DNA from 3 places in the Sutcliffiella cohnii genome. Region 1 is predicted to be linked to each of the others. Evidence: riboswitches for the same ligand, from Rfam matches in the RefSeq annotation. Region 1 holds a riboswitch; each other region holds the start of a gene.
The links. A riboswitch is a leader RNA that binds a small molecule or an ion and turns the genes downstream of it on or off. The one in region 1 is predicted to bind cobalamin.

Region 1 (6,939 bases):
TCCACTAATCTAGTACTCTCTATCTCTTCTAATCCTTTTCCATTATAAAATATAGATCCAGACAAAGTACCTACTGGACGTACCTCCATCTTCAAATGTCGTAATAAGGTTGTTTTTCCAGAACCAGATGGACCACAAAGCACGACAAAATCTCCTTCTTCTACTTCAAAGGAGACACTAGTTAAGGAGGGTTGATCACTATTCGGGTATGCAAAGCTCACATTTTCGATTTTGTACTGTACCAATATATCCACTCCCTTCCGTTCATTACTGTTGGGATTAAGACAAATAAGCTAAAGCATGTTAGATGAACTAGAAATGCTGGTGTAATAATGATTGGGGGTAGCGTAGGATAGATTTCATATGAAATACTCCCTAGCACGACACCTATGCATACGAATGCAGCTAATATAAATAGGTAGCTTCCTACATATAAATCTCTTGATTCAAGTCTGTATAATACCGCACTACTTCTATTCTTCTGGACACCATATCCACGTGCCCTCATCGAACTGGCCGTTTCTAGCGCTTCCTCTAACGACCAAGAAACTAACGTATGAAGCATCTCCATTCTTGCTGTTAGTCGTTGTTTTTTTCTTAAATCTTTACGTAAATTACCTTGAATTTGTTGTACTGTCGTTATTTCTTTTAGCCTTCGATAAAGAAGCGGGAGAAAGCGTAGGGAAATTGTTATAATAAACGCACTTTTTGGCGCTATTCTGCCAAACAAATATAAAAATTTCGTTGGGGTAATTACTAGATTGAACGCAACAAAAGTGATCAAAATACACAACAACGATAAACTAAGCGTTGCACCATATACAATTGATTCTAACGTCACCGGACGATCCCATGCATAAAGTAAAATGGTTGCGCCTCTACTTGAAAAAAGTGGGTTTAATAAAATGATGACACTAGAAAGGAGCACGTACCCTTTCCAATATTTCTTTAATTTTTTTCCCTTATCTAAGGAAATATTCAACAGGATAATACCGACAAGCAGAAACAGCAAATAAACAGGATGCTTCAATATCATGCTAGAAAAAAAAATAACGGAAAAGTAGAAAAATAGAAGTATCGGATGAAGAGTTGTAAAACTAGTTTGCATGTTAGTCCTCTCCATCCCAAAGCCCATCATCTACTCCGCCACCAATATCTTTACCTAAGTCTTCTGTATAAAGCCATCGGATATGTTCTCCTGCTTTTACTGGCCATATACCAGCGCTTCGATTCGGAAACTTTCCGTTAATACTGTACATCCAACCACTGCCAGGTCCTCTATCGAATTCATATAAATTATTAATTCCTTCTACATAAGCAGTCGCCCCTCTACCGCGGAATTCCATATGGATTTGCCGAGCTCGGGTTTCGCGTTTTAACACTTCTAGTACTGTATCATTATTTACTATCTCGACTTCTACCGTTGCTAGTATCGTTCCAATGTCTGGCGAACCTATTATCGTTAAAAGGACGGTTTCAGGAGGGGGAGCAGGCTCTTGCTTTTTCTCTTCTTTTTTATCTTCCTTTTTATCTTCCTTTTTATCTTCCTTATACGCACTATTTTTTTCTTGCTTCGATTTCTCTGTCACTTGTTTATTTTCGGTAGTTTGACTATTTTTCTTTTCTTGTGACTTTGGTGTTGTACTAGTTGCTTTGGATCGGTTTGTTTTCGTCTCTTGACTTTCAGTAGATGATGTATTGACAGAAGGGCTTGACGGTTGGTCCAAAACCGTATCAGCTTCAAACGACTCGCTCGTAGCAACGTTTGCTTCTTGCTCTGCCTCTTCTTCCACTTCTACTTTTCGGTTCTCTTTCGCGGCAAGTCCCGTTTCCTTTTTAAACCCTTGAACAACATCCTCACCTACTACTACTTGCGGATCATCCAGTTTTTGTTCCACAGTAGCTTCAAGAGCAGAATTTTTCGAGATAACTTCTAAACTAATAACTGTAGTTAAGGCAGCTAATAAGAGAATGCTAAAAATGATTAACTTTTTTCTTGTCATGACAACCCTCCTAAAAATTAAGGAAAGAAAGGAGAAGTCTCCTCCCTTTCTTTGTAATGTTTACCCTTTTCTTGCTTGTAATCGATATAGGAATGTACCGATAAGGAGTAAGGCAAAACCAAGAAGTAAGAACTGGTAAATGGATGTAGCTGTTTTTGGAAGTTTATTTTTCACATCACCTGTATTGCTTCCAGCTTTGTTCGATTCTTTCTTTCCTTCTTCTTTATTTTCGTTATTGGCGTTATTTTTTGGAGCTTCCTCTTGCTGTTTTCCTTCAGGCTGTTGTTCTGGTTTTGGTTGTTCTTTACCTGGTTTCTCCTCTTCTTTGTCATCTCTCGGGTTTGATTCGACTTCTTCTTCCTCATGAACGTCTTGCATGTTATAAAGTGAGGCCTTCCCATTTTTATTTCTCTCATAGGCCGCCAAAGCCATAAGTGCTTGATGGGAAGCCATATAGTTACTTTCATCTCCTAAAGTGTGAGCCATTCCACCATCTTCGTTCGCATATGCGTAAAGTGCTGATAATAAATCTCCTTCTGGTTTAATGAACTGCCCATCTTCTACTTCAATTTTCAGACTAGAAAGAGCAATAATAACTTGAGAGACACTCTCACTATTTTCTACTCCCCAAAGCTTATAGCCACCATTTGATAATTGCGTTTCTGCCAGCCATGCGACTGCACGTTCTGTTGCCGTTTGTACTCTTTCATCTGTTTGATAGTTAGATAATGCTTGTAAGGTCATTGCTGTGACATCTACATCACTTATAGATCCTTTTGCAAGAGGAAATCCTCCGTCATCATTTTGTTGGTCCAACAACCAATCTACTAAACTATCACGATTCCAAAGCGCGTCCTCTGGTATTTCATATGAGAATGTATCTAGCGCAATCAAGGCATATGTTACACCGTTCGTACCTTGGTTCGTCAGTCGCTCGTGATTATATATTTTTTCAATAAAATTATACCCAGCTACATCTGTAGGGTCTTTTCCAATGGCAGCAACCGCGATGGCCATTCTTTCGTAATCGGTAACTAAACGGAAGTTCCCTTCTCTTTCTGTTACGTAATCAACTAATGTCCCGTAATATTGCTCTGGAACGGAATGCCCACTTCTCGCTAAAGCAATTGCGTCCCAGTCATTAAAGTTGTCATGCTGTGAAAAGTCTGTATTTTTTAGTATCCACTTGGAAATTTGCGTTGCCCACGTACTTATTTCTGGCAATTCACGTTGTGGGGCTGGTGGTGTTGCTTGTTCTGCCACTTTTACAACAGTTGTGACGAGTAAAGCTACACTTCCTTGCTCTATGTTTGCCGGTAAAGAAAAAGTCCCGGTTGCCGTATATTCTCCTGATTGAGTTGAGTTAAATCCATCAATAGACCACGAAAGTTGGACTTCGTGCTTATTGCCTTTACTATCTGTTAGATTCGTAGTTGGTGTTAAATGAAGGAGTGCATCTTCCTTACTCGTCCCAAACGGTACTTCCACTGATTCCACTGGATCAATTGCTTGGACCAAAGGTAGTTTTTCTGTTACGACTACTTTAATAGGCGTCGGGCGAATCATATTATAGGAATTTGCTCCAAACTTTTCTGCTGTAACCCAATACGTACCTACATTCGTTAACGGAATGGAAGCCCTTCCATTTTGATCTGTCTTAAATTCACTTTTTTCTCCATTAATTAAAATGGTTGCATCTGCTATCGCTTCATCAGGTGGTGGAGTTCCCCAGTTAGCTGGCTCTCCTGTCACCGTAAAAGTAACTTCATCCCCTTCTTTTACTTCCGTAGCAGAAGCAGCAATTTTTCCGAAATGATGATTCATCATATCCCCGATATAATATAACTCTACGATATCGTTGTTAGATAGTTCGTAAGTTCCTACTCCAACAGAAGGAGAAACACCATTTACTTTATACATCCAGCCTGATGTAAAACCGTAATCAAATTCATATACATTATTCACACCAGCGATATAGTTACCTTGATAGCCAACGTCAATAACAGATTTTTTGGTTACGTCTAGACCTTGTAGTTCAAGCGCTTTAATGATGGCATGAATGGCTAAAGGTTGGTCATTCGTAAGATGCCAATTACCAACTTTATTGTTTCCGACCGTTCTTGTTATATCGTAAGGGGCCAGTTCAATAGTAGTTAAAGGCGCTACTGTTTTGTCCCAACTCTCAATTCGAACGGAAATGTTAATGGTGTCCTTTTCACTAGCGGTTGCAGCAATAGGATGAAATAACGAAAAGATTAGTAGAATGCTAAGTATCGTTGCTATACTTTTTTTGAAAAATGAATGTAACAAGCTTCTCTCTCCCTATTTAAAGATTTTTTCTTCTCCTGACGTTGGTGTGGTGATAATTATTGATGTGACGAATTACTATGTAGTGGGATCTAGTTGGTATTCAGCTTTTTAAACAATAAAAAAACACCTTCCCTTCTTTTTGTTGAAGGGAAGATGTTTTACACAAATAAGACACATCTGTGTCATATGTAAATAGTCATACAAGATCATATCTTCTCCTTCCCATCCTCGTGAGATTACTAGAGTACTTGAATGGCTGGTCTCCTGGCTTCGCTTCACCACAAGCTTATCCCCTTCCCAATTTTCATAAAAATCAGTGGATACGATAAGTTGCTCCGCGTTACAGTGGCGGGACCGCGTCGGATTTTAACCGAACTTCCCAATTAAGCTTTCTAAAAAAGCACCATAAAAGTTTCTATTCAATTTTTGTACTACAAACCTATTATAGATTTAAACAAATTATTAAACAACCATAATTTGCTAACGGATGAATGGTGAACAAAGGGACAGGAAAACGTTCCACACTTTTTTGACATCGCTTTTAAAAATGTGTGAACAATGATCCTACCCTCTCGTTCACTCCTAATCCCACTTCCGAAACGACACTTCCATAATAAATTCATTATCACGTACATTAGCTACTGCTTTTCCACCCTGTTTATTAACAAGTTGCTGAACAATATGAAGCCCCAATCCAAGATGTGTACCCGTACGACTAGAATCCAGCCTATAAGTTCGATTAAAAATCTGTTGGAGTTTCGCAGCATCAATCTTCTCCACATCATTTACTGCCCTTAACCTAATGTATTCCTCTTCCTCAACAAAACTTATTTTTAAATAGCTTTTGGCATAAGTTAAAGCATTTTGAATGATGTTCGTTACAATCCGAACGGTTGCTTTGTTGTCAGCAAGAATAGGAGGTACACTCTCCTCAACCAATTGTACCTGTAATTGCTCTTTCTCAAAATCTTCATAGAACATTAGCATTGATTCTACAACAATTTGATCTAGAGACTGTTTCTCCATCGTCAATTTCTTGTCAGAGGAATCAAGTTGTGATAGTTCATAAAATAAATCTACAATCATCGTGAGATTATCGATTTTCTTCTGGATAATCTCTAGGAATTCTTTCTTTTCCCCTTCTGAAATAGACGGATCTGTTAAAAGCTCTGAAAATCCTTTGATCGATGTTAAAGGAGTTCGTAAATCATGGGAGATATTGGTGATTTCTTGCTTTAGTTCCATTTCTCTTCTTTCGACAGACTGTTGGTTCTGTTTGTATAATTGAATGAGCTGGTTGATTTTCGTCGCAAATCTACTCAAGTTTTTATTATGAGTATTTGTACGAACTAATTCATTTGTCCCGAAATTTTCACTGATTTCCTCTAATTGTTTTGTCATCCTTCTAATATCCCAATGGAACAGTAGAAGCTTGGAGACGGAAACCATCAGCAGGAAACCTAAGATTATGATAATCAACCAGCTATTCACTTTCATTCATCCCTTCTAATCAATCGATGTTTTGTTTAGCGAATCTATTTGCTCCGATGAATAAAACAAACAGTGAAATTCCGATGCCGATCACCCAATATTCGTAACTGAATGGGACTGCTTCCACTATATAGTTTCCAAGGTTATCGTTAAATAACGTATTAGGCATATATTTATAGACATCGCTCAAGCCTTGAAACGGACGGAACAACATCCGGACAAGATTACTAGAGAATCCATATATAAATAATAGTAGGATAAAGATATAAACGTCTCGAACTTTCATCACTTTTAACACATGGGTTAAAATAAATCCACTTAAAACAAGTGGAGCCATATTTACACTCGCTATCAGAAAATTATGGACTGAATGATTATCCGTAATTAGTAAGCTCTCCCCTAAGGCAATCATTAAAAACATACCAATGACACAAATAAGTACAAAATAGCTTAACGTTAAGATGAGCTTAGACCAGAAAATTGTACCCCGTGAAATGCCGAAAGAAACAGTTTGTTTTATCAACGACATATCATCTTTGCTTGTGAGAGCCGAATTAAAAATGAACCCTATGATGATGATGATTAAACCTAAGGCAATGACATTGGAATAAAAATAATTACTAGTAGCATACGGGAAAGTAGGGTCCACTTTGTCTAAATATTGAAGAACAGTGGCAGCCACAACGATCAACAATAAACATATGACACTTGTAAAATGCACGCCTTTTTTACGGAGAAGACGATAATATTCGCTTTTCATATAATTAATCATTGTTACTTTCCTCCACTAATCCTAAGAAGTATTCTTCTAAATTCAGAGCTTCAATGCGAAACTCCTTCACCATCACACCATTATCAACTAAAAGGCGATTAATTTCTCCACTGCTCTCTATATGATTTTGGATAGAGATGACGTGATTAGGAAGGACTTTAAACTCTATATCCCCATATGCTCGGTCTAAAAGTTGTGCCACTTTCACTGAATTATCAACCGTTAGGACAATTTGTTTCCTACTCTTCTCTTCTAGAGCGTCTTTGCTTAAATCATCGAAGATTACACCATCTTTTATAAATACAAACCGAGTTGCTACCAATTTCAATTCCGTTAAAATATGACTAGAAATTAATATCGTAA
Region 2 (6,939 bases), 630 kb from region 1:
AAGAAGTTTTACATTCTTTGTTGGATCAGGCACAAAAAAGACTAGAATCAGAAGGATTTACTGTGAGGTTCGGAAAAACAGTAAAAACCCAACATAAAGCAAAGTCTGCACCAGCTAAGGTGAGAGCAGATGAATTAAATGCCATGTTGCAAGACGATGGAATCGATACGATCATCCCACCATGGGGCGGGCAATTGTTGATTGAAATACTGCCGTATGTTGATTTCGTAAAAATGAAGCGAAAATGGATACTCGGATATTCCGATACAAGTGTTTTGTTATTAGCAACGACATTAAAAACAGGGATTGCAACGGCACACGGCACTAACTTAGTAGATTTACGAGGAGAATATTCCGACGAAACAACCGCCATGTGGAAACAAGTGCTACAAACAAAAGCTGGAGAAGCAGTAATTCAACATTCATCAGAGCTTTTCCAAAAACAGTGGCAACACGGCAACCCTACTCCTCACATTTTTCATTTAACCGAAAAAACGGAATGGAAAACAGTGAACGGTAAAGATGTAACCGTGAAAGGTAGAATACTTGGTGGGTGTGTAGATGTTATTCGCCACTTAATTGGTACACCTTTTGGCGATGTGAAAGCATTTCAAGAACAATTCACAAACGGCGAACCGATTCTTTGGTACTTCGAAAACTGTGAGCTTTCGACAACAGACTTAAGAAGGTCGATAGTTCAAATGAAATTAGCAGGTTGGTTTAATAATTGTTCAGGAGTCTTATTCGGAAGAAGTCCAGCAAATGAACCAGTGGACGGGTATACGGTTGAGGATGTATATGAAGAGATAGCTTCTGAACTGGAAGTACCGGTTGTGTATGACATAGATTGCGGGCATGTTCCTCCTCAAGTAACGTTAATTAATGGAGCGATGGCGGAAGTAGAAGTTAAAGAAGGAAAAGGAACGATTATACAAAAGTTTATATAATATAATTTATCAACATCGGGATTTTATTTATCAAAGAGTTCTAAAGGGTGGAGTGTATTAGCTAAGTATTTTTATACCGTGGAGAAAGCCGAAATAACTTACGATGTCGTAGCTTAAATAACAACTAGTTAGAAAAACATTTAGCAGACTAAATGGTGCTGTCCTAAAAGTCCAGTTGAGACTGACTTTTAGGACTTTTAAGTTTGTTATCCTAATAAGGGTTTAAAATTTTTATTAGCAGTTAGTATAGATCTCTATTAATTAACGAATGAACGCCATTTCCCTATTAGAAAGAGCATCCTTTAACCATCGGGGATGCATTTTCAATAAATCTTGCGGTAAATTATCTGGACTGAAAAATTTTATTTCAAGTGATTCATCAGAATTACGTCTAAGTTCTCCGCCTGTAATTTCAGCAAGAAAACAAGTTGTTATAAAATGTACTACTTTACCATTTGGATATGCAAACACCTGTGAATTAGGCTCAGAGTACACACCAATAAGTTTTTTTATTTTTATATCTAAGTTAGTTTCCTCTTTTACTTCTCTAATAGCTGCTTCAGAAACTGTTTCTCCAATTTCTATATGTCCTGAAGGAATACCCCATAGCTTTACATCAGCTCTTTTCTGTAACAAAACTTGTTTTTCCCCATTCAAAATAATAACTGCTACACCTGCTTTTAATTCATCAATTCTTTTCATTTAATAAACCTCCCTTAAAATAATAAAAAAGGTCCGAGGGGATAAGGATTTCAACGCAAAAGCAAATACGCTGAACCTTTCCCCTCGGACCTTTTATGTCAATAGGTGCCTTTTACGTTATGGTAAAAGATGTAGCCCTCGGTCACAGACCTACTAGATAGCGGAACCCTAGCTACAATTTTCAAGTTCATATTTATTTTACAACTATTACTTAGAAGATGAAAGAAGCTTTTCGTTCATACAATAACTTTCACAAAAAAATAGCACCCTAATTCACACAAATTTAATCATAGTCAAGATGTTCATTCGGTGTTATTTGTATGCTAAAAGATATGTATACTATTACGATTCACTAAAAAAGCGGATCAGCAACCACGTTTTTTCATTACTATATTTTCTCATTTGACCACTTGTTCTCTAACAACCTTTTTTCTCTTCTAATTGTTGCTTCCTTCAGTAACTGGATTTCTTTTTCCGTTTCAGGGATTACGCCTGGAACTGGGACTGGTTTACCTTCGCTATCAATTGCAACCATTGTTAAAAGGGATGTTGTTGTAAGTTTTGTTTCACCTGTTTCAAACTGATGACACTCCACTTTTACATACACTTCCATTGACGTTCTTCCAGTAGATATAACCACTGCTTCTAACGTTAATATATCTCCTACTTTTGCTGAAGATAAAAAATTCACTGTATCAATCGAAGCTGTTACGACCACCTTGTTACTATGTTTCATCGCTGCTATGGCAGCTATTTCATCAATATACGATAAAACAACTCCTCCAAAAATTGTTCCTAAATGATTCGTATCTGGAGGTAAAACTAGTTTCGTTTGTACAGTTCTAGATACATTTGTTGATATTTTTCCCATCATTCTCCCACTCTCTTTTATGTTTTTTGCTTCTACAAGAAAGTGGTTGGAAAATAAAAAATCCATCACTCTAATATGAGGATGGATTAAAGGCAAAGAAAATAAAACTAGACAAATAGAGCCCTATTTTCTAATATTTGCGCACCATTATCCAACCTTCCTAACTCCCGAAGAAGACGATCGTTCATCATAATGGCAGGTCTCCTGACTCGTGCTTCTACCTACTTTAAGTCCTTCCCGTCGAATGACAGTGGCTATTCTTATTTCGTCGGCACCTACAGTTGCGGGTACAGTTCTGGTTTTAGACCAGATTCCCTATTAAGTCTAATTGACACCATTATTATTGGTATGTTTTATTCATTTGAAAAACTTATTTCTATTAGTAGTTTATTACAAAGTTACTATTCTGCCAACTCGTTCACCATGTAATGTTTGCCATTCTTCTCTAAGTACTCCGAGCTTCACAGAATCATAGTACTCATCGTTTACAATACGAGCTTTTCTAATTCTAGCTTCCTCTATCATTCCAAGTTTTTTTCCAACACTCACCATTCGATGGTTTCCTGACCATGTAGTATATCCTAATCTAACTAGTATAGGAAATTGTTTAAACAAATGAGTGACCCATAATTTAATAGCCTCCGTTCCATATCCACCATTCCAATAGTCAGGAAGATAGATGATAATACCTACCTCCATCCATCGGGAAGGCTCGTGCTCCCAATAGTAAACAACGGTGCCAATAATTTTACCATCCACTTCTATAATCATTTCGGAATCATAACCCGATTCTAACTGACCTATCATCCGATTATAAAAATCTTCATATTCCACTCGGACTAATGGAAAGTATGGTGCATCCCATTTTTTAAACTCTGGGTCCTCTTCTCCATATCTTAATTTCCAAAGAGTTTGTATATCTTCTTTTTGTACCGACCTAAGAATAATTTTTTCTCCAACTATTTTTAACATAAATTCTCTCCGTTATATTATTTTATGAGGAACATCCTCCGCCACCACAGCTTGCGTCCCCGCTAGAGCAACTACTATCTCCACCACTATTTTTATCGCTACTAGTTGCAGATCCGCAAAAAACAGCACTTGTACATCCACTACTAGAATTCGAAGCAGATGAGTATAAATACGCCTTTGCCATTAACCAATATTGGTCATAATAATAGATAGAATAAAACACCATAATTAATGAGGTATTCGAAAAATCACCATATTGCTGTTGTTTCGTGAATGCTCCTTTTTCGTTTCGTTTATGAATTTCATCTGCTTGATGGGATTGTTCTTTTAACCTAGTTATTAAGTAATCTACTATCTGATTTGATTCCTCTGTAATTTTGAAATATTTATTTTTCAAGTATTCCTTATCCTTGTATTTAAATTCGGTAATTTGAGCTGGATTTAGTGGGTTCTTAAAGAAGTCTCCCCAAGTCGACCAACTATATGTTGTTACTTCAAACAATTGCGAGAACACCCAATCAAAGAACGCACGCTCACCAGGGTCCCCTCCACCTTGTACATTTGGTTTATGATGTAACATGCTGCCATTAAATTTTTCTGAAAAAGTTTGATAGGCTTGCGTAAACATCAACATTTCATGCCAAACATCATCTACTTCTTCACTATACATCGGAACAGTTTTTAGCACTCTCGTTAAAATAAAAAACCGTTTCAGCTCAAAAATACGCCATTCTAGTTCGTCCTCTGAAACTTTCGCGTTTTGTTGTAAAAACCGTTGCTTTACTTGATTTATATACTCATCAGGAAGTGCTAACTCTAATTTAGCGATTAACGGTTGAATTGAGGTGTTTTCAATAGCTCCTAAGTTTTCCGGTATATTTTCCTTTTTTAAGTTTTTGGTGGGCTTTATTTTTCTAAAAATACCTACTAAGGCTAATACGACAACGAATAAAATTAAAATAAAAATAACAACTGTTTCCATCTTATCTCCCCCCTTTATTCTTTTTATTAATACGATATGAAACGTTTAAAAGTTTCATTTATTAAATAATACATAATATTAAAAAAGCATCCTATAAAAAGGATGCTTTCCATTATGGTAATCTTCTACCTCTAGAAGTAACGTACAAGTTATACCATTGTTCTCTCGTCATTTTTTCTGAAACAGGTACAGCGTCTTGACAAGCTACAATGCGGTCTGGATTTGTCGTACCGATGACAGGTTGAATCATTGCAGGATGGCGCATTAACCAGCCTAGTACGATAGCTTCCCTTGTTGTTTCTAGTTCTTCCGCCATTCTAGCTACTAACGCCGCTGTATTTCTTTCTGCTTCTGTTTTAATTTCTTCCTCTCGACCGGTGAAGACACCTTTTCCTAATGGAGACCACGCTTGGATTTGTATATCTTTTTCCATACTATATTCTAAAAATCCATCTGTGAAATGGGCTGAAGTCCCTTCGTGTTGGTTTACTAATACACCTTGGTCCACCCAGTTTAATTTGCGCAAACTCATTTCTAATTGATTTACGATGATAGATTCGTTTGTATACGTTTGCAGAAGTGCTACTTGTGCTTTATTCATGTTGGAAACACCGAAGTGTTGTACTTTCCCTTCTTTTTTCAGAAGTTCAAACGTTTCTGCCACTACTTCTGGTTCCATCAATGGATCTGGTCTATGTAATAGTAAAATATCTAATTGTTCAATGTTCAACCTTGCAAGAATACCATCGACAGAGTTTATAATATGCTCTTTTGAAAAGTCATATCGACCTGGCCCAGCATCATCTTCGAACCGAATGGCACATTTACTTTGAATGACCATTTGCTCACGTAGGCTTCTATTGTTTTTCAACACTTCACCGAAAACCTTTTCTGCTTTTCCTCTCGTATAAATATCAGCATGATCAAACATCGTAATTCCTGAAGATAATGCCGCCTCTACCGCTTTCTCCGCTTTTAACACTTCTTCTGATGAAAACGGCGAATTGTCCCAGCCTCCACCAAATCCCATGCATCCTAATACTAATCTACTGTTTGTAATATTTCTTTTTTGTAACGGCATTGTTCTCATAACTAATCATCCTTACTTTTTAAAAGATATTAATATTGTAAGAAATAAATGGTGGGGAAGCAAATAGTTATTTTCCTTTTAGTGCCTCTCGAATATGAAACATAACAAAATAAAGAGCTTGGGACATAACTATTTTTATTAAAGTAAAAGACGAACAAATAAAGTAGTTTGGAAATAACCCGCTCCAGAAATATACTTCGCTTTCCGCGGGCGGCTGGTGATCTTCCTCGGCGTAAACGCCTGCGGGGTCTCACCTATGCCTTTCCTCCCGCTGGAGTCTACGTATATTTCCTCCGCTAGTTCAGCGATTGTTCGTTTTTTTATCATGATTATATTAGTTTTGTCTCAACCTCTTTGTAGTTTTATAACTGTTTCCTCCACATTTTCCGCTTTTGATATGGCCGATATGACTGCGACACCATCCGCTCCAGCTTCCATCACTTCTTTTGCATTGGAAATGTTAATTCCACCGATGCCGACAATTGGAAGCGTAACACCTGCTTCACGAATGGCAGTTATGACAGATGGTCCTTTCACTTCTTCAATATCTTTCTTTGTTGAAGTAAAGTACATCGGTCCTACGCCGATGTAGTCAGCACCAAGTTCTACCGCCCTTAAGGCCTCTTCCACATTATGTGTAGAAACACCGACTATTTTTTCATTCCCTATCTTTTCCCGAATGGACGTAATGTTACCGTCCTCTTGGCCGATATGTACACCGTCGGCATCGAGTTGTATCGCTAGTTCTACATCATCATTTACGATAAATGGCACTTCATACTCGTTACACAACTCTTTTAATCTTGCTCCTAACTCTAACTTTTCAATACCAAGTTTAGCTCCTTCGCCTTTTTCTCGATATTGAAAACATGTTACACCTGCTTCTAATGCCTCTTTCAGCACAACTTCCGGGTTACGATCACAATTGTTACTACCCATCACAAAATATACTTGCATATGTTTTCTTAAGATGTTCATGAGTGCACCGCCGCGTTTCGATATGCCCAATGATTCGTAGGACCGTGTCCACTGCCAATTCCTAATTCATCTTTTATTGCAGCATGGATAAAATCTTTTGCTACTTTTACTGCTTGTTCAACGGTCTTTCCTTTAGCTAATTCAGCAGTTATAGCGGCCGCAAACGTACAACCTGTTCCATGAGTATGACGAGTAGAAATTCTCGTACTCTTTAACTCTACAAAGCTTTGGCCATCAAATAATAAGTCCACTAGTTCCTCTTCTTCGCCGTGGCCACCTTTCACTACAACGTAATCGGCACCAAGTTTATGAAGAACTTTTGCTGCTTTTTTTCTAGCCTCGATTGTGTGTAGGGACAACTCTGTAATTACTTCTGCTTCTGGGATATTTGGAGTAA
Region 3 (6,939 bases), 1.4 Mb from region 1:
GCAATTAAAGCTACGCTAGGCATCCAGTTAATACGACGTTTCGGTGAAGTTTCTACCTTTTGCTGAATATTTGCATATATCTCTTCCGCTGAACGCTCATCCGTCATTTTTGGTAATTGATTAAATAACTTCTCCATTTGCTCATCGTCCGTTTTACGATGCATTACTATTTCCCCCTTTCTCCTCTAATTCTTCCATATGGGCTTTTAAGGCTTTAACCGCACGGTGCTGAGTTGTTTTTACTTTACTTTCAGACCAACCTAACACTTGCGCAGTTTCTTGAATAGAGAGAGCTTGAATGTAACGGAGAATAAGAACAATTCGGTGATCCATCTTACATTTATCTAAGCAACGATACAACAATTGAACCTGTTCATTTTTCACAGCTACTTCTTCCGGTAATGGTGCAACATCTTTCACTTGTTGCTTATTCCAATCAAACGTTTCAAGAAGTTTGTTTTTCCATCCCTTTTGTTTTCGAAATGAATCAATAGCTACATGTTTAGCTATCGAAAATAGCCATGTTTTTTCACTACTTTTCCCTTCAAATCGGTCGTATGAGCGTAGAACTTTTATATAAACTTCTTGAACGAGGTCTTCCGCTTGTTCTTTATTTTTCACCATATAAAATAAAAATTGATAGACGTCTTGGTGATATTTTTCATAGAGCTCTTGAAAAACGGCATGCATTCTAAACCCTCCGTTCAATACATTAGTCGAAACTTTTCGTACAAAGTTACATTACAAATATATTACAAAATATTACGAATGACTAGATTTTTTTTAGTACTTTTTGGAAAACTTAAGAAGGCTTTAATAAGATATTTTAAAAGAGCAATAGTTTGGCTTTTTAAAAATTTAAAAAAGAAGCCATAATATATGACTTCTTTTTATATATACTATATAACTAATTTCTAATTATATCTACTGTTTATTATACGATTGCACCATAAACGAAGCTTCTCTTTTTATGATCGGGGATAGAATAGGATATAACACTATAAAGAATACGATATTTCCAATTGCATGATTAAAGTCAAACGGTAATCCCGCTAAGTAATACGGCCAAAACAATTTACCTATAATCAGGCGTTCTAGCGACATGATCAAACCAAAGAGCATGCCGCAAAATCCAGCGTACGTTGCAAGTAACCATATGGGCAATTTCTTAAATTTCATCCCAATGAGACCTGAAAGTACTCCAATTATGGACCACGCAATTATTTGAAGTAACGTCCAAGTACCACTACCTAAAAATAAGTTAGAAACAAATGCTGTTCCAGCAGCAAGTATGATACCGTTTTGAGGCCCCATCAAAAGGCAGCAAATAATAATGATTGCTGTAACAGGCTGTACATTAGGAACCGAGGAAAACACCATTCTACCTACTACACATAACGCTATTAATAAGCCTAATAAAGCAATTTTTCTTGTGCTCATTAGCCTTCATACTTTGAATAGTTAAATTCAATAACATCGCCATCTTTTAACACATATTCGTTTGCGCCAACTAAGACTTCTTCATTATTTGCTGTATAAATCCAAAAGTAATTATTCTCGTAATCCGATTCAATACCGTTAATTCCTACAATAAATGCACCACTATCGTCTGTTGTTAATTCAAAGTGCTCATGCATTACATCCATCAGTGTTTCTCCTTCTTCAAACTGCAATGCCTCTTCACTTATTACTTCTTCCCCGTTATCTTTTACTAATTTAATCGTTACTTTGTTTACTTCTTCATTTTGTTCTACTCCAGCATTTGCGTTGTTATTTGTATTATTTGTGTTGTCTGCTGCACACCCCGTCACAATAAGAGATATTGCAACTAATAAACTAATCCAAATTTTTTTCATCACGTAATTCCCATCCTTTTATATATTATGAAAAAAAATAAATAGCTCATCCTTAAAGGATGAGCTATAAAACGACAACAATGAGGAATTCACCTTCTGCAGCAGGTTCAATACCATATTGTCGTTTCAGCTACTCATACCCCGAAGCTTCGAAACTTGTAAGTTCATTGGCAGGTCTACTGACTTATGCTTCTTCCTACTTTGAGCCTTCCCGTATGACGAACTCTCATTCCATACATACAGTGGTTACCTCATTTCGTCCACATTTACAGTTGCGGGGACAGTTTTGGATTCGCACCAAATTCCCTTTTAAGCCACAGTGTGACACCAATTTACTTATAATTATTAAGTTTATGAATACAGTACCATCTTACACAAAGAAGTATAAAATGACAAGAAAAATTGTTTCATAATAAACAAGATTATTCGGTACAACTTAACAAATTATTGCACAGTTCGTGGAATAACGAGAGAAAATGTCGTTCCCTCATTTAGTTTAGAATGTACACCTATTGAGCCGTTATGTGACTCTATTATATTTTTAACAATCGACAATCCTAAACCTGTTCCAGATCTACCTCTAGTTCTAGCCTTGTCCGCTTTATAGAAGCGTTCAAATACAAATGGTATATCTTCTTCTGGTATGCCTTGTCCAGTATCTTGTACATCTACTTTCATTCCAAGCTCTCCAAGCTCAACTCGAATCGTGATACTACCACCTGAATCTGTGTGACGTAGTGCATTATCAATTAAGTTAGTAAAAACTTGTTCCATTTTATCTACATCAAAATCAACTAGCGTGTCCCCAATTATTTCTGAATGAAGATCTACCATTTTCTCTTTAGCAAGACCATGAAACTTTCGAATCATTTTATCAAAAAACTCTTCCACTTCAACTTGTTCCCTGTTCACGGTGCTATGTCCAGACTCTAATCTAGCTAAATCAAGTAGGTCATTTACTAACCTCCCCATACGAAGTGACTCATCATAAATAACGGAGGCAAGTTCTTTCTTTTCTTCTTCGCTACCAGCAATATCATCCACTATTGCTTCACTATATCCTTGAAGCATTGAAATTGGCGTACGTAACTCGTGAGAAACGTTAGCGATAAATCCTTCTCTTAATTTATCTAAACGTCTTTCTTCCGTCATATCACGAATGACAGCTACTGCACCACGCACGTGGGTATTATTATATAAAGGACTCATGACGATTACCCAAGTTCTCCCCTGGTAGGTAAGTTCCATACTTTGCTCTCTTTCAAAGTTGACGACCCGTTGAAACATCTCTTTTATTTCATGAGGTAATTGTTCCCGCGTATCACTACCTTCTTGGTAAAACCATGCTTGCAAGAAACGTTCAGCAGGCGGATTCGTTATTAATATTGTCCCATCACGATTTAGCGTTATTACTCCATCTGCCATACTACTTAATATGTTTGCCAAATGTTCTTTTTCTTGATTAAGTGCATTTAAGTTAAACTTTAATTGTCTTCCCATTTGATTAAACGCCATCGCAAGTTCACCGATTTCATCATACGTTAAGATCGGAACTTTCGTGTCAAACTTACCTCTCGCTACTTCAAAAGCAGCCTCCCTCATTTTCCTTAATGGCGAGGTTACTCTTGATATTAAGAAAAACGCAAAAATGGTTGTAAGGAAAATAGCAATCCCCGCGGATATTAAAATAAGTTGTGTTGTTTGGTTCGTCGTTTCTTTAATCGCTGTTAACGATTGGTACATATAAACTGCGCCATCTTCTACACCATCAATATGAAGTGGGGTACCAACAATCATCATTTCTCCAAAAGCTTCTGATTCAGAATCTAAATCGGGTGAGTATGATTTTTTCGTTACAATTGTATGATCAAGGAAAACTTGGGAAAGTTCCTCATCTTCTCGGAAAAATTCGCTAGGTAAAACAGCATCTGTCTCATCTGTTGGGGAATGCCAGTAATGATCCTTGTCTGAAAAAATAATTACTCGAGAAACATCATCCGCAAGTTGCCAAGCAATTGATTTTGCCAGTTCAAAATCTTCATGTTCCTCTACAATCATCGATATTTTTCTACCTAACTGTGTTAATTCTCTTTCCGCCTCATTTACATGGTAGTTCTCGAAAAACTCTAATAACAATATTGTTAAAATAAATAATACAAACGTAAAAAGAAGTAAAATGGTAAGCCAAAGCTTACCTACAACACTTTTCCAAATCATGACTCATTGCCAGCCTCAAACTTATAACCTACACCCCAAACTGTAACAATCATTTTTGCTGCATGTTCGGATACTTTATTTAATTTTTCTCTTAACCTCTTTACATGAGTATCTACTGTACGTAAATCACCAAAGAACTCATATTGCCAAACTTCCTTTAATAGTTGCTCTCGATCAAAAACTTTGTCCGGTGATTTTGCTAAAAAATATAAAAGCTCGTACTCTTTAGGGGTTAAGTTAACATCTTTTCCGTCAGCACTTACTCTATGTGCATCATTATCTATTGTTAAATGAGGGTATACAATAATATCTTTTGAAGATGTTTCTGTATTTAAAAAGCTTGTTGATGACGCGCGGCGTAAAAGCGCTTTAACTCTAAGCACTACCTCACGTGGGCTGAACGGTTTAACGATATAATCGTCCGTACCAACTTCAAAACCTTGAACACGATTTGCTTCTTCTCCTTTAGCAGTTAACATAATTACTGGTGTTGCTTTTTTCTCTCGCAATTCTTTACAAACTTCCATGCCGTCCATTCCTGGCATCATAAGGTCTAGTAATATAACGTCATAATCATTCTCTAAAGCTAACGATAATGCGTCCTCACCATTATCTGCTTCTTCGATTACATAATTTTCTCTTTCTAGATACATTTTCAAAAGTCGACGAATTCGTTCTTCATCATCGACTACTAATATTTTATACTCTTGTTCCATCTTTCCATCCTCCTAATTTTCATACTAGTTCCGTATCATTAAGTACTCTTTCCTATTGTATCTAATATTTCTTCACAACGTCTAGCAAAGTCAGTGCTTGAGTAAATTATCCTTATATTAATGTAAGCCTCCACATATGATGTGAAGGCTTATGAAATTATTCATCTAATCAGTTTAATCTACATCGCGTAAGAGTGTAGTCCGGCAATAATTAAGTTTACTCCAATTAAGTTAAACATAATAATAGCAAATCCAACTAAGGCAAGCCAAGCCGATTTTTCTCCGTGCCAGCCTTTTCCAATACGTAAGTGTAGATATGCTGCATAAAATAGCCATGTGATCAATGCCCAAACTTCTTTCGGGTCCCAACCCCAAAATCTAGTCCATGCAATTTGAGCCCAAATCATAGCAAAGATTAATCCGCCTAGTGTAAAAACTGGGAAACCTATAGCAACAGAGCGATAACCAATTTCGTCTGCAACATCAAGGTTTACTCTTCTTACTGCTGGTTTTAGTAAAACTCCTAGAGGTTTTCTAAATAATAATCTTATAAGTACATATAAAATAGCTCCTGTAATAATAGACCAAATAACTGTATTCAATTTTTGTGTATGAATAATAGCTGGTAAACTTACAAGAGGGTTCATTCTATCTTCTGTAAGTAATTCCCCTTGGTTTGGACCAACTAACGGAGGAAGCACGTATTCAACCGTTGCCTCTGCTCCACGTTTATCAATATATTTGAAGTTTGCTTCATAATCCATCGAACTAAAAATAACCGTAATAACAACAAAACCAATAAATACAACAAGCGTAAATAATGAAAATTCAAGCCAAAAAGGTTTTTTTCCTTTTTTACTGTAATCCACTACTTTTATTAAATAAATTAGTCCAGCTACGAAGCTCATTCCTAGTATTGCAATTCCTAAACTCGTTGTAATAACGTGAATCGGTAACCAATGAGATTGCAATGCTGGAATTAAAGGAGTTATATCGGACGGAAACATACTTGCAAATGCAATTAGTATTAAAGCAATTGGTAATGCAAATAATCCTAATGTACTTGTTTTATAAATAAAGTAAAGTACGATGAATGCAAGAACAATCGTCATCCCAAAAAATGTAGTAAATTCATATAAGTTACTAACAGGAGCATGTCCTCCAGCAATCCATCTTGTTATAAAATATCCTAAATGAGCAACAAATCCCACAATCGTAATAGAAATGGCTAATTTTGACCATTTGCTTCCTTCTTTCGATTTTAAAGCTCCACCGAAGAAAGCGGTACCTATCAGATATAGAAGAAATGCTGCATATAGCAAGTTACCACTTAACTGTGCCATAGTAATCACCCTTTTAAATTAAGTTTTATCATTTTCTGAATTCTTTTCTTCTTCTGTTTGGTCAATAGGTATTGAAATTTTTGAATGCTCCAACGCCTTAGAAATATCTTTCTTCAGACCAAACCAGTTTTTATTCGTATGTGCGGCAAGCCACACTTCATTCCCATTTCGTTTTACCCATACACGGCGGTGATTCCAATACATCCCTTGAATAACACCAATCATAAATATAGTTCCACCTAAACCAAAAATCCAAAGTGTATGATCAACACGAACGGTAAGTCCAGCTGCATTTCTAGTTTCTAATCCTGCAAAAGCCATGCGATATTCGTTATTACCTTCTGGTTCTAAATTTTGCTGAATTGCGACTAAGCTTATTTCTCCCTTTGGTTTATCTGGAGTTATCATTCGGAATACGAATGCTGGATTATTCGGCACTCTTGTTCTAGTTCCTGGTTCCCCTTCGTTTAAAAAGAAGTCAGGAAAATAGTTTACGATTTGGACAGAATAACCGTCACCTAAATCATATAATGTTTCAGGTTTTGTTAAATCTACTGTAATTGTTCCAAAATTTTCATTTGTTTCTTTATTCAATAGATTAAATGACATCGTTTTAAATTCATTTAATTTAAAGTCTACTTGGTATATTCCGAAAGAATCATGTTTTAATGGTTCGTTAACTCTAATGGCATGTTCTTTTACTACACTTAATTCCGGTTCAGCACCGTGAACAATGTCCCCTACTCTTTCATATAATACTGCATTTGTTTGATAATTGGAAACTAGCATACCATTTCCGGCACGTTC

Region 2: it holds a riboswitch for cobalamin, as region 1 does, so the genes downstream of both, BC6307_RS03740 (acyl-CoA thioesterase) here and BC6307_RS06710 (DUF4430 domain-containing protein) in region 1, are expected to answer to the same signal.
Region 3: it holds a riboswitch for cobalamin, as region 1 does, so the genes downstream of both, BC6307_RS13865 (DUF4430 domain-containing protein) here and BC6307_RS06710 (DUF4430 domain-containing protein) in region 1, are expected to answer to the same signal.

Annotation. Positions count from the first base shown of each region.
Region 1 is NZ_CP018866.1:1,405,206-1,412,144, reverse strand. Features, by position in the region: gene BC6307_RS06725 (ABC transporter ATP-binding protein) at 1-245, opposite strand, end outside; gene BC6307_RS06720 (energy-coupling factor transporter transmembrane component T) at 218-1,108, opposite strand; gene BC6307_RS06715 (DUF4430 domain-containing protein) at 1,110-2,003, opposite strand; gene BC6307_RS06710 (DUF4430 domain-containing protein) at 2,064-4,313, opposite strand; cobalamin riboswitch at 4,551-4,736, opposite strand; gene BC6307_RS06705 (sensor histidine kinase) at 4,896-5,714, opposite strand; gene BC6307_RS06700 (hypothetical protein) at 5,824-6,576, opposite strand; gene BC6307_RS06695 (ABC transporter ATP-binding protein) at 6,569-6,939, opposite strand, start outside.
Region 2 is NZ_CP018866.1:770,713-777,651, reverse strand. Features, by position in the region: gene BC6307_RS03750 (S66 family peptidase) at 1-947, shown strand, start outside; gene BC6307_RS03745 (NUDIX domain-containing protein) at 1,209-1,649, opposite strand; gene BC6307_RS03740 (acyl-CoA thioesterase) at 2,038-2,523, opposite strand; cobalamin riboswitch at 2,698-2,874, opposite strand; gene BC6307_RS03735 (GNAT family N-acetyltransferase) at 2,911-3,492, opposite strand; gene BC6307_RS03730 (glycine-rich domain-containing protein) at 3,515-4,474, opposite strand; gene BC6307_RS03725 (aldo/keto reductase) at 4,587-5,564, opposite strand; gene thiE (thiamine phosphate synthase) at 5,910-6,542, opposite strand; gene thiD (bifunctional hydroxymethylpyrimidine kinase/phosphomethylpyrimidine kinase) at 6,539-6,939, opposite strand, start outside.
Region 3 is NZ_CP018866.1:2,782,300-2,789,238, forward strand. Features, by position in the region: gene BC6307_RS13850 (GerMN domain-containing protein) at 1-164, opposite strand, end outside; gene sigX (RNA polymerase sigma factor SigX) at 154-690, opposite strand; gene BC6307_RS13860 (ECF transporter S component) at 925-1,440, opposite strand; gene BC6307_RS13865 (DUF4430 domain-containing protein) at 1,440-1,856, opposite strand; cobalamin riboswitch at 2,009-2,203, opposite strand; gene BC6307_RS13870 (ATP-binding protein) at 2,301-4,073, opposite strand; gene BC6307_RS13875 (response regulator transcription factor) at 4,070-4,789, opposite strand; gene ccsB (c-type cytochrome biogenesis protein CcsB) at 4,969-6,132, opposite strand; gene resB (cytochrome c biogenesis protein ResB) at 6,151-6,939, opposite strand, start outside.